DNA from 3 places in the Paenibacillus sp. J22P51 genome. Region 1 is predicted to be linked to each of the others. Evidence: riboswitches for the same ligand, from Rfam matches in the RefSeq annotation. Region 1 holds a riboswitch; each other region holds the start of a gene.
What was found. A riboswitch is a leader RNA that binds a small molecule or an ion and turns the genes downstream of it on or off. The one in region 1 is predicted to bind thiamine pyrophosphate.

Region 1 (3,280 bases):
CCCGAAGGTGGGCTCATCCAGCAGCAGGATTCGTGGCCCGCGAACCATCGCGGAGGCCACACTGAGCCTACGCTTCTGGCCCATCGAGAGCTGGAAAGGGTGCCGCTCGCGCAGCGCGAGCAGGTCGTACTCCCGGAGCAGCAGCTCGGCCGCTGCCCACTGTCCGTTCCTCGGCTGACCCTCTGGCAAGCCATAGGCCAGCTCCTCCTCTACGGAGTTCGTGACGAACTGGAACTCCGGGTTCTGAAACACAAAGCCGACTTGCTCCGCAAGCTGCTCGACTTTGTTGCCCTTCACACCCGCGATCACACAACTTCCGCGGGTCGGAATGAGCCGCATGATCGCTAGGAGCAGCGAGCTTTTGCCTGCACCGTTGGCACCGACAACGGTGATCCAGTCTCCTGGATATACGCTAAAGTTATCCACAGAGGTCCTGGTCTGCCCGCCGCGAAGCCCCACGAAATCTTGAAAAACCATAACGGGCTCAATGGACTGAGCGCTTTCTGGCGCTTTCCTTGGGTCGTCTACCCTCAAAGACGCTAGTAAGTTCTCGTCAGCAGCTCCCTGATGTTTCACTCTCGCTTTCTCTTGATTGATCCCCTGTTCCAGCTCTCCCTCAACAGCTCTAGTCCCTTGCTCCTTGGCATAATCCTCCCACACCTCGGGATACCAAATGCCATATTCCCTCATTTGTGCTTTGTACATCTCGAACATAGCACGTGGCGATCCATCCGCTAAAACCCTACCCTCGGGTGTCAGGATGATCAACCGATCGAGCAGATCCAGCATGCCGCTAATTTTGTGCTCTACGATGAGGAGGGTTTTGTCCCCGCTAATTGTCCGAATCGTGTCCCATACCTGCTTCGTGCCCTCTTCATCCAGCAGCGCCGTGGGCTCGTCGAGAAAGAGTACCTCTGGCTCAAGCGCCAGTACGCTAGCAATCGCTAGGCGTTGCTTCATCCCTTGAGACAGTGTGCTTATCAGCGTGTGAGCATTAGGCACCTGAAGCCCGACCAAGTCCAAATAGTACCGAATGCACATAGGCATCTCTTCCCGCGGCACTTCCTGATTTTCCAACACGAACGCGATCTCTTCGTCGATATAGGGCATACAGAACTGCGTATCTGGGTCCTGAAACACATAGCCCCACCGGCTAGGTCTGCGAATCTCATCCGCCTTGAGCGGCAGCTCGATCATGTCGGGTACGATTCCACTCAGTACTTGAAGCAGGGTCGATTTCCCGCAGCCGCTAGGTCCCAGAAGCAGCACCTTTTCACCGGGCTCGACGGAAAAGGAAACCCCCTGAAAAATCAGGGGGGCGTCATCGCCAGGATATTTTAACCTTAGGTTGGTAACGCTCATTCCCTCACTCATCTTGTTACCCCAGCACGTCGTAATCTTTTTTGGACACCGGACGAATCAGATTCAGCACACCTGTGCGAGACAATGCGCTCGTTAAATAATACGCGAACACCCCAGCAATCAAGGCGCTGCCCAGTAGACGCAGGCTAACAAACAATATGTAATTCCAGAAAGTAAGCTGATCGATATACCCATAGTACGTATCCACAAAAATGGACATAATGGCCGATGCAAATGCTGCGAGTATCGTTACCCCTACATTCGTGCGACGATAGCGGAAAGCAGCAAATATCAGCTCCGCACCAAGCCCTTGAAGCAAACCAAACACGAGCGTCGCCACTCCCCAATGGCCGCCATACAACGCCTCAATCGTTGCTGCCGCCACTTCTGCCAACAGGGCAACCCCAGGCTTACGAATGACGAGGAAAGCGAAGGTTGCGGCCATGAACCACATCCCGTAGCTTAACTGCTCCGCATGTATTCCTAGCGGTTTCATCAGATCATACAACGGTCCCCAAATCCGATAAATCACACCGAATACCGCCGATATGACAATTGTGATCAAAATATCGGTCAGCTTTAACCCTTGTTTACTTGCTTCCTTTTGCGCCATCTTCTACTCGACTCCTTTTCCCAAATCCATATTTGTCAATGAGATAGGCGAACACGCCAACCTTGGATACATGGTCCCTTTCGCCCCCTAAGGGACAAAAAAAGCCCACCGGATTAACGGCAGGCTTGAACATTCGTGCATAAAAAGCACATAAGGTCTCTACGCTGGCATTATCCAGATCAGATTAACGGTCAGTGGCATAGGGCCACTATCTCAGCCTGACTTCATCAAGCACCCGTGTTGCTATTCATTTGGCTTAACTGTAGCGGATTAGCCACCTTTTGGCAATCCTTTTTTTCCCAAAAGGATTTCGCGCAACGCTTACTTTTCGATCAGATGCTTCAGATCCTGCGTTAACCCGCTCAATTGACGGATGCTGTCCACAATATCCTGTACGCGATGCTGCTGTACTTCAGCGCTTGCCAGTACCTCCTGAACGGAAGCTGCCGACTCCTCTGTGATCGCTGCAACGGACGTCATCTCTTCTGCGACACGCTGTGAGGAAACTTGCAATTGTTGATTCATGCGCTGCAGATGCTCTGCTTGCTCCATGACTTCCGCTGTATTCGTGTTGATGACCTCGAACAATTGGCTTACGCTATCTGTCGATTTCTTACCTGATTCTACGGCTGTAATCCCAACGGCAACCTTCTCAACGGCTGTCACGACTTTAGCCTGAATCGAGCCTAGGATTTCCGAAATATCGGTCGAGGCGATGTGTGCATTTTGCGCCAGCTTTCGAATTTCGTTAGCCACAACGGAGAAGCCTTTCCCGTGCTCGCCTGCACGCGCAGCCTCAATGGAAGCATTCAACGACAATAAATTCGTCTGATTCGCGATCTCGGCAATGGTGGAAACAATGTTCCCAATTTTCACGTTCTCTTCGTTCACTTCATTCATGATGTTGGAGGTCTCGGTGACGATAACGGTAATATCATTGATTTTGAGCGACAAATCTTTCATCTGGGTCTTGCCTTCATTCGTCATTCGCGCCGTATCCCGAGATCTGCTGCTCATTGTATTCGATGCCGCAGTGGTCTGTTCAACCGTCTCATTCACATGCTGAATGGCTGAAGTAATATCGTTAATACTAGATGCTTGTGATTCAATACCGATGGTAATTTCCTGAAAAGCAGCAACCACTTCCTCAGTAATTCTACCTGTCACAGCGGCGTTCTCTTGTAAGTTTCCACTTGATGTACCCAGCACTTCTGTCGTCGTACGCACGCCTGATAGCACTTCGTCTGTTTTGGTCCGTGATAGCTCAGATTCTTTCGCGCTTTTGGCAACGTTCGTAAGCATTCT
Region 2 (3,280 bases), on a different contig from region 1:
CGTGAACGAAACTCATATGGACCGATTTTTAACATGTATTTATCCTCCTCCAACGAAATGAACGATCTCAATTCTGTGTCCTTCTGCAAGCTCAGCTCCAGCGTGATCCTCTTTATGTAAAATGGCTGCGTTATGCTCTACCACGAGCATTTTGTCGCTTAAATCGAAGTGTGCCAGCAGCTCCACAACGGTCCGAATCGTATCGGGCACGTCTACTTGTTGACCATTAATGTGCAGTTTCAAATCTTATCAATTCCTTTCCTGTGGCTGAAAATACGTCCTCAACCTGATGACTCACTCGCGTGGTCTCTGGGGAAAAATCAGGGCTGAAGGCATCCTGCCAAGGGGCTAACGATTGTATCCCTTGTTCACTTGCGCCGTCTCCGCCCACAATCCAATCAGCCATCACCTTCCCGGTGATCGGGCTCAGCAAAATCCCGTTACGGTAATGACCGCACGCTGTATACAACCCCTCCACCGTCGGCACCTTGCCGATGTAAGGCAGTCCGTCGGCTGTCTGCGGGCGCAGCCCCGACCAAGCCTTCTCCCACTCTGCGTCGCCGAGTGCGGGCATCAGCCCCCTCGCGCGTTCCATCAGCTCGGCTAAGCCCGAGAGCGACACCTTGCGGTCATAGCTGTTCGGCACGACCGTCGCGCCGACCACCAGCCGTCCGCCGGCTTTCGGAACGATATAGCACCCTGGTGTGAACAGGGTTTTCTTCAATAAAGGCTTCGGCGTCCTAACGGAGAAGCACTCGCCTTTCACGGGATACATCGGCAGATCTATGCCGATGCTCCCAAGCAGCTGACCGCTCCACGTGCCTGCGGCGACGACGACATGGTCGCTGTAGAGCGGACCGGCGGCCGTCAGCACGCCGATGACGCGCTCCTGCGCGGTCAGCAGCCCTTGCACCCCGGCGAACGGTTGCACGTTCGCCCCAAGCACTTGCGCAGCCTGCGCGAATGCCGCCGCAAGCAGCGGAGCATCCACCTGCCCATCCTCGGGCAGGTACAGGGCTCCGCGCGTCGCACCGCTCAGCGCGGGCTCTATCGCCGTGGCTTCAGCTGCGCTGAGCCACTGGGCCTTCTCGCCCACGGCGCGCTGGAGCTTCTCTCGCGCGCGCAGCTCTTGCTCTTGAACGTCGCTGAGCGCGACGTTCAGCAGCCCCTCACGGACGAGACCGATGTCGATGCCCGTGAGTTCTCGGAGTTCCCCGCTTAGCTGGGGGAACATGGCACGGCTTTGGCGCGCCCACTGGAACAGAGCGCCCGTGTCTTCCATCTCGGACTGCGCGCCGAGCATGCCCGCTGCAGCTGCCGAGGCTTCTGTGCCGAGTTGGCCCCGCTCAAGCAGCGTGACGGACCGCCCACTTTTTGCCAAGTAATACGCAATGGATGTACCGATAACACCACCGCCAACGATGATAACATCTGATCTATCTGCTGACATTTAACTCACCTCTATCTGCCTAAGCTCATCGTGATAGGCCTGTGCGGCTCCGAGAGGATCAGCCGCTTCCCATATTCCGCTCATGACTGCGATGCCAGAGGCTCCTGTATCCAGAACAGACCTTACTCTCGCAGGCGTCATCCCGCCAATCGCAATCACAGGAATGTTAATGTGATTAACCAGTTTGCGTAATTGCTCTAAGCCTCTAGGCGGCGCTCCCCGCTTCGAATTTGTCGCAAAGATATGACCGAACATGACATAGTCGGCTCCCTCTTTTTCACGCCATTTCGCTTCATCCGCATGATGCACAGAAATTCCGATACGCTGAATCCCCTTGCACAACTCATCCTGAATAACAAGCGATGGCGTCGTGCCTGGAAGCTGAAGCCCCCCTGTCTGTAAAGCTAGAGCGATGGAAGGAAACCCGTTGACGTACAGACTTTTGGCAGGAACCCCCTGCTCTAATAAGTACTGCACTCCGATGAAAATCTCATCCAAGGATTTCGTTTTCTCACGAATATGAATCGCCGTGACATACGGGTAAATCTGAACCGCAATTTTCGCCAGTTCAGACCACGTAAGCTTCCCGTCCGATATGACATGCAGCTCTTTCTCCGACACCTACGACCCACTTCCTCTCCACCAACCATCACTTGTGCTCATAAGCAAACAAACCATCCTGACATCGCCTTTAAACACAAAAAAACCACTTTCCTCAAGAAAGTGGTTGTAGGCTGCCTCATCATATACAACTATTAAATCGGCTCCAAAGCTCGTTCCACTTTCCTCCGCTGGCATAAACCAGATCAGGTTCAAAGGGTTCAGTCTACACTGTCTCAGCCTCTCGGCGCCCCTAGGGATTCATTCGTATTCAATTACTAAATATCATAGCATGACAGCCAAGTCTTGGAAATAACAATTTTCCTATTGAAACCATTTCCAAAACTCCCCGTATAGCATATCAGTAAATCTTATATTAAAGGGGTGTTTTCAATGGAACCATTTGTACTGCCAGAACCCGATCGACGAAGACCAACCTCGCTCCCGCCAGGCTTGGTGACCAAAATCATAATCGGCCTTATTATCGTTCTCGTCCTCATTTTTGGTAAGTCCACCTTCTATACGGTGCAGGAGCATGAGAAGGCGGCCATTTTGACATTAGGCAAATATACGACGGAGAAGGAAGCTGGGCTTCACTTCAAACTCCCATTCCCGATCCAACAGGTGATTGTACTGCCTGCCAAAAAGACACAGCGTATCCAAATCGGCTTCCGTGAAGCCAATGGTAAAATCACACCCGTCGAAGAAGAAGCGATGATGATTACGGGGGATGAAAATATTTTATCCGCTGATGCCGTTGTGGAGTGGAATATCAGTGACATGCGTAACTACTTGTACAACATTGATAATGCCGAACAGTTCCTTCGCAACTCCGCAAGTGCAGCGATTCGTTCAGTTATCGGCGCTACGGCGCTCGACTTTGCCATTACAGAAGGAAAAACAGAGGTCCAAGGCAAGGTTAAAGAACGGCTGATCGAGATGCAGACCAAATATCAAACAGGCATCCATATTGTCGATTTGAAGTTCCAAGATATCGAGCCGCCAGCGGGCGATGTGCAAAATGCTTTTAAAGATGTCACCAACGCACGCGAAGAGAAAAACACGAAGATTAACGTCGCGACCAAATACGAAAATGATATCCTTCCTAGGGAGCGAGGCAACGCTCAAGCACTTATTGAGAATGCCGAGGCACAGAAGAAATCACGTATTTTGAATGCGCAGGGGGATGTTGCGAAGTTTAACGCCCTTTATGCGGAGTATGCCAATAAT
Region 3 (3,280 bases), on a different contig from region 1:
AAGGAGCTTCGTTACAAATGTCAAGTTGTTTATCCATGTTTTCTTTGATTAAGTGCATTGGCACGTGACCAGGGCCTTCTACCATGACTTGTACGTCATGCTCCCACGCGATTTTGGTTAGTTCACCTAAAGTTTCTAGCTCTGCAAATTGGGCTTCATCATTAGCATCTGCAATGGACCCCGGGCGTAAACCGTCGCCTAGTGAAAAGGATACATCGTAGGTTTTCATGATGTCACAAATTTCTTCAAAGTGTGTATACAGAAAGTTTTCCTGGTGGTGAGCGAGACACCAGGCTGCCATAATGGATCCACCGCGTGAAACAATACCTGTTATCCTCTTGGCAGTAAGAGGAACATAACGCAGTAGAACACCTGCGTGAATCGTAAAGTAATCTACACCTTGCTCCGCTTGTTCAATTAGTGTGTCACGGTATACTTCCCATGTTAAATCTTCTGCTTTTCCATTCACTTTCTCTAGTGCTTGATAAATAGGTACGGTACCAATAGGAACAGGGGAATTACGAATAATCCATTCCCGGGTGGTATGAATGTTTTTACCCGTAGAGAGATCCATAATATTATCAGCGCCCCAGCGAGTAGCCCATCTCATTTTTTCCACTTCTTCTTCAATGGAGGACGATACAGCAGAGTTTCCTATATTCGCATTGATCTTCACGAGAAAGTTACGTCCAATAATCATAGGCTCACTCTCAGGGTGATTAATATTTGCGGGGATAATCGCTCTACCACGAGCGACTTCGTCTCTCACAAATTCCGGAGATACATTTTCGCGAATCGCGATATATTCCATTTCGGACGTGATGATACCTTGACGTGCATAATGCATCTGGGTTACATTACGACCTTTTTTCGCTCGCATAGGGTGACGATGTAAGCCTGGAAAAACCTCAGTAACGTACTCGCCCTTGGAATATCCGTTATCTTCCGGTTTAATCGTTCTTCCTTCATATGTTTCAACATCGCCGCGTTCTACAATCCAATTTAAACGATTAGGCCCAATACCTTCACGAATATCGGTTTGGATCTCCTCATCTGTATATGCGCCACTCGTGTCGTAAACACGAAAAGGAGCGTTTTCCTGTTCACCATAGGCTCCAGTGGTAGGATTCAAAGTGATTTCACGCATAGGGACCCTAATGTCCTTTCGTGAGCCCTCGACATAAACTTTTTTACTTCCCGGAAAAGAGGATGTTGATGAAGCGACGTTTTCTTTACTTGTTTCCATTTCCATTTTATTCCTCCTATTAGTTGATTTTGATCAAGCGGAGGATTCATGCAGCGAAAAAGAGACCGCATCTATATTAATAGAGGCGGTCTCCTGGTATACAAAGAGATCTTGTGTTCCTCCGCTGGCATTATCCAGATCAGGTTTAACGGTCGATAGTTATAACTATCCTCTCAGCCTGGTCTCACCAAGCTCCCGTGACTATGCACTTAGATATAAAATCTACAACTAATTCCCAAATTTTGCAATGGTTATTTTGTGAAAAAAAGCCCATCAGGATCATGGAACATCCCTGAAGGGGCTTACTGTTGACTGTGTGCCTTGCTTACGAGAACTGCTAAACAATCCCATCAATACAATTGCCGCAAATGAGCTTCCCTTTGAAATAGGTCATATCCTCAAAATTACCACAGAACACACAAGCAGGCATATATTTCTTAAGCGTAATACGTTCAGGATCCACATAAACCTCGATGGCGTCACCGATCTCAATATGGAGTGTCCGTCGCAGCTCAATTGGCAGAACAATCCGCCCCAGCTCGTCTACTTTCCTTACAATTCCCGTTGATTTCACACGTTAGCCCCCTCTTCGTCATTAACGAATTACCTTCATCACCAAGTCACTGAGCCTCTATTTCTGTATATACTTCTATTCCACATTTGCACTCAAATTCCTTTTATTTACTGAATCTCTTTTAGAGGAGGAACCCATGTCTTTCACCCTGCTGAAAGCGAAAAAAATGTAGCCTGTGGCAATTACCGTCAATGGTGGACGGATTGCTGAAGTGAAGCAGTTTGCTGAGTCACTCGCAGGGGGAATTGCCGATTGCCGCCCCAGGCTTGGTTGATCTACAGATCAATGGGTATGCGGGCTGCGACTTCAACCAGCTTCCATTACACGCGGAAACGGTTAGTCAGATTATCCGCCTGCTCTGGGGGGGACACTTTACACGCCTTCACACAAGGGTTGTTCTATTCCGCCAATTGGCATATGCTTGAATGAAATATGGCTTCGGACAGGTGGTAATCGTATGAACATGGAGAAGGGAATGTCCTATTTTCAACCGCTACTCCAGTCACACGCTGAAGCAGCCCTTGCATAGCTCATTCAGCGCAATATGCATACGATTACCCAGATTGGCTTTCAGGTCGGGTTTCATCATCTCAGCCATTTCATCCGAACCTTCAAAAAACGAACAGGCATCACGCCTACTGAATATAAGAAAACATTTGGACATACACCCTGAATCCATGAAAGAAAGAGGTAGTTGCGATGACTAAGAAAATTGTGAAGGTAGGTATTATTGGGCAAGGCCGCAGCGGGCGCGATATCCACGGTAATTTGCTCGTACAGCTTCCGGAGCATTACCGGATTATGGCGGTTGCCGACTCTATACCGGAGCGTCAGGAGCTTGCGACGAAAGAATACGGCTGCCATGCATACGCGTCCTGGGAGGATATGGTGGCTAATGAGGAGCTGGATCTGATCGTCAATGCCTCCCCGAGTCATCAGCATTTTCCGATTTCGCTGGAGCTGCTAAATCGCGGACTGCATGTCTTGTGCGAGAAACCACTGGCCAAGTCACCCGAGGAGGTGGACCAGCTGATCGAGGCATCCGAGCGCACCGGCAGCATTTTGGCGGTTTTCCAGCAGTCCCGTTACCAGCCAGCCTTCGTACAGCTTCGTAAAGTCATCGAATCCGGCGTGCTTGGACGCATCGTACAGGTTGATTTCAGTCTAAACGGCTTTGCACGCCGCTGGGATTGGCAAACACTGCAGAGCAATAATGGTGGAAGCCTGATGAACACCGGACCTCATCCGCTCGATCAGGCGCTGCAGCTGTTTGGGATAGATGAGCACCCAGAGGTCACTTGTATCATGGACAGAACGAATACCTTCGGTGATGCAGAGGATTACGTGAAGCTGCTTCTGCGCGGACGAGGCAGACCTACAATAGATTTGGAGATTTCATCCAGTTCCGCCTTTCCACATGAACAGTTTAACATTCAAGGGACGAACGGAGGACTTCACGG

Region 2: it holds a riboswitch for thiamine pyrophosphate, as region 1 does, so the genes downstream of both, AC58QC_RS21115 (thiamine phosphate synthase) here and AC58QC_RS19685 (ECF transporter S component) in region 1, are expected to answer to the same signal.
Region 3: it holds a riboswitch for thiamine pyrophosphate, as region 1 does, so the genes downstream of both, thiC (phosphomethylpyrimidine synthase ThiC) here and AC58QC_RS19685 (ECF transporter S component) in region 1, are expected to answer to the same signal.

Annotation. Positions count from the first base shown of each region.
Region 1 covers NZ_JCAUAZ010000009.1:114,466-117,745, forward strand. Annotated here, with positions in the region: gene AC58QC_RS19680 (ABC transporter ATP-binding protein) at 1-1,374, opposite strand, end outside; gene AC58QC_RS19685 (ECF transporter S component) at 1,379-1,975, opposite strand; TPP riboswitch at 2,114-2,224, opposite strand; gene AC58QC_RS19690 (methyl-accepting chemotaxis protein) at 2,297-3,280, opposite strand, start outside.
Region 2 covers NZ_JCAUAZ010000010.1:194,557-197,836, reverse strand. Annotated here, with positions in the region: gene AC58QC_RS21130 (thiazole synthase) at 1-35, opposite strand, end outside; gene thiS (sulfur carrier protein ThiS) at 40-243, opposite strand; gene thiO (glycine oxidase ThiO) at 227-1,450, opposite strand; gene AC58QC_RS21115 (thiamine phosphate synthase) at 1,451-2,071, opposite strand; TPP riboswitch at 2,217-2,315, opposite strand; gene hflK (FtsH protease activity modulator HflK) at 2,444-3,280, shown strand, end outside.
Region 3 covers NZ_JCAUAZ010000001.1:1,143,132-1,146,411, reverse strand. Annotated here, with positions in the region: gene thiC (phosphomethylpyrimidine synthase ThiC) at 1-1,252, opposite strand, end outside; TPP riboswitch at 1,346-1,455, opposite strand; gene AC58QC_RS04540 (AbrB/MazE/SpoVT family DNA-binding domain-containing protein) at 1,584-1,820, opposite strand; gene AC58QC_RS04535 (helix-turn-helix domain-containing protein) at 2,365-2,493, shown strand; gene AC58QC_RS04530 (Gfo/Idh/MocA family protein) at 2,520-3,280, shown strand, end outside.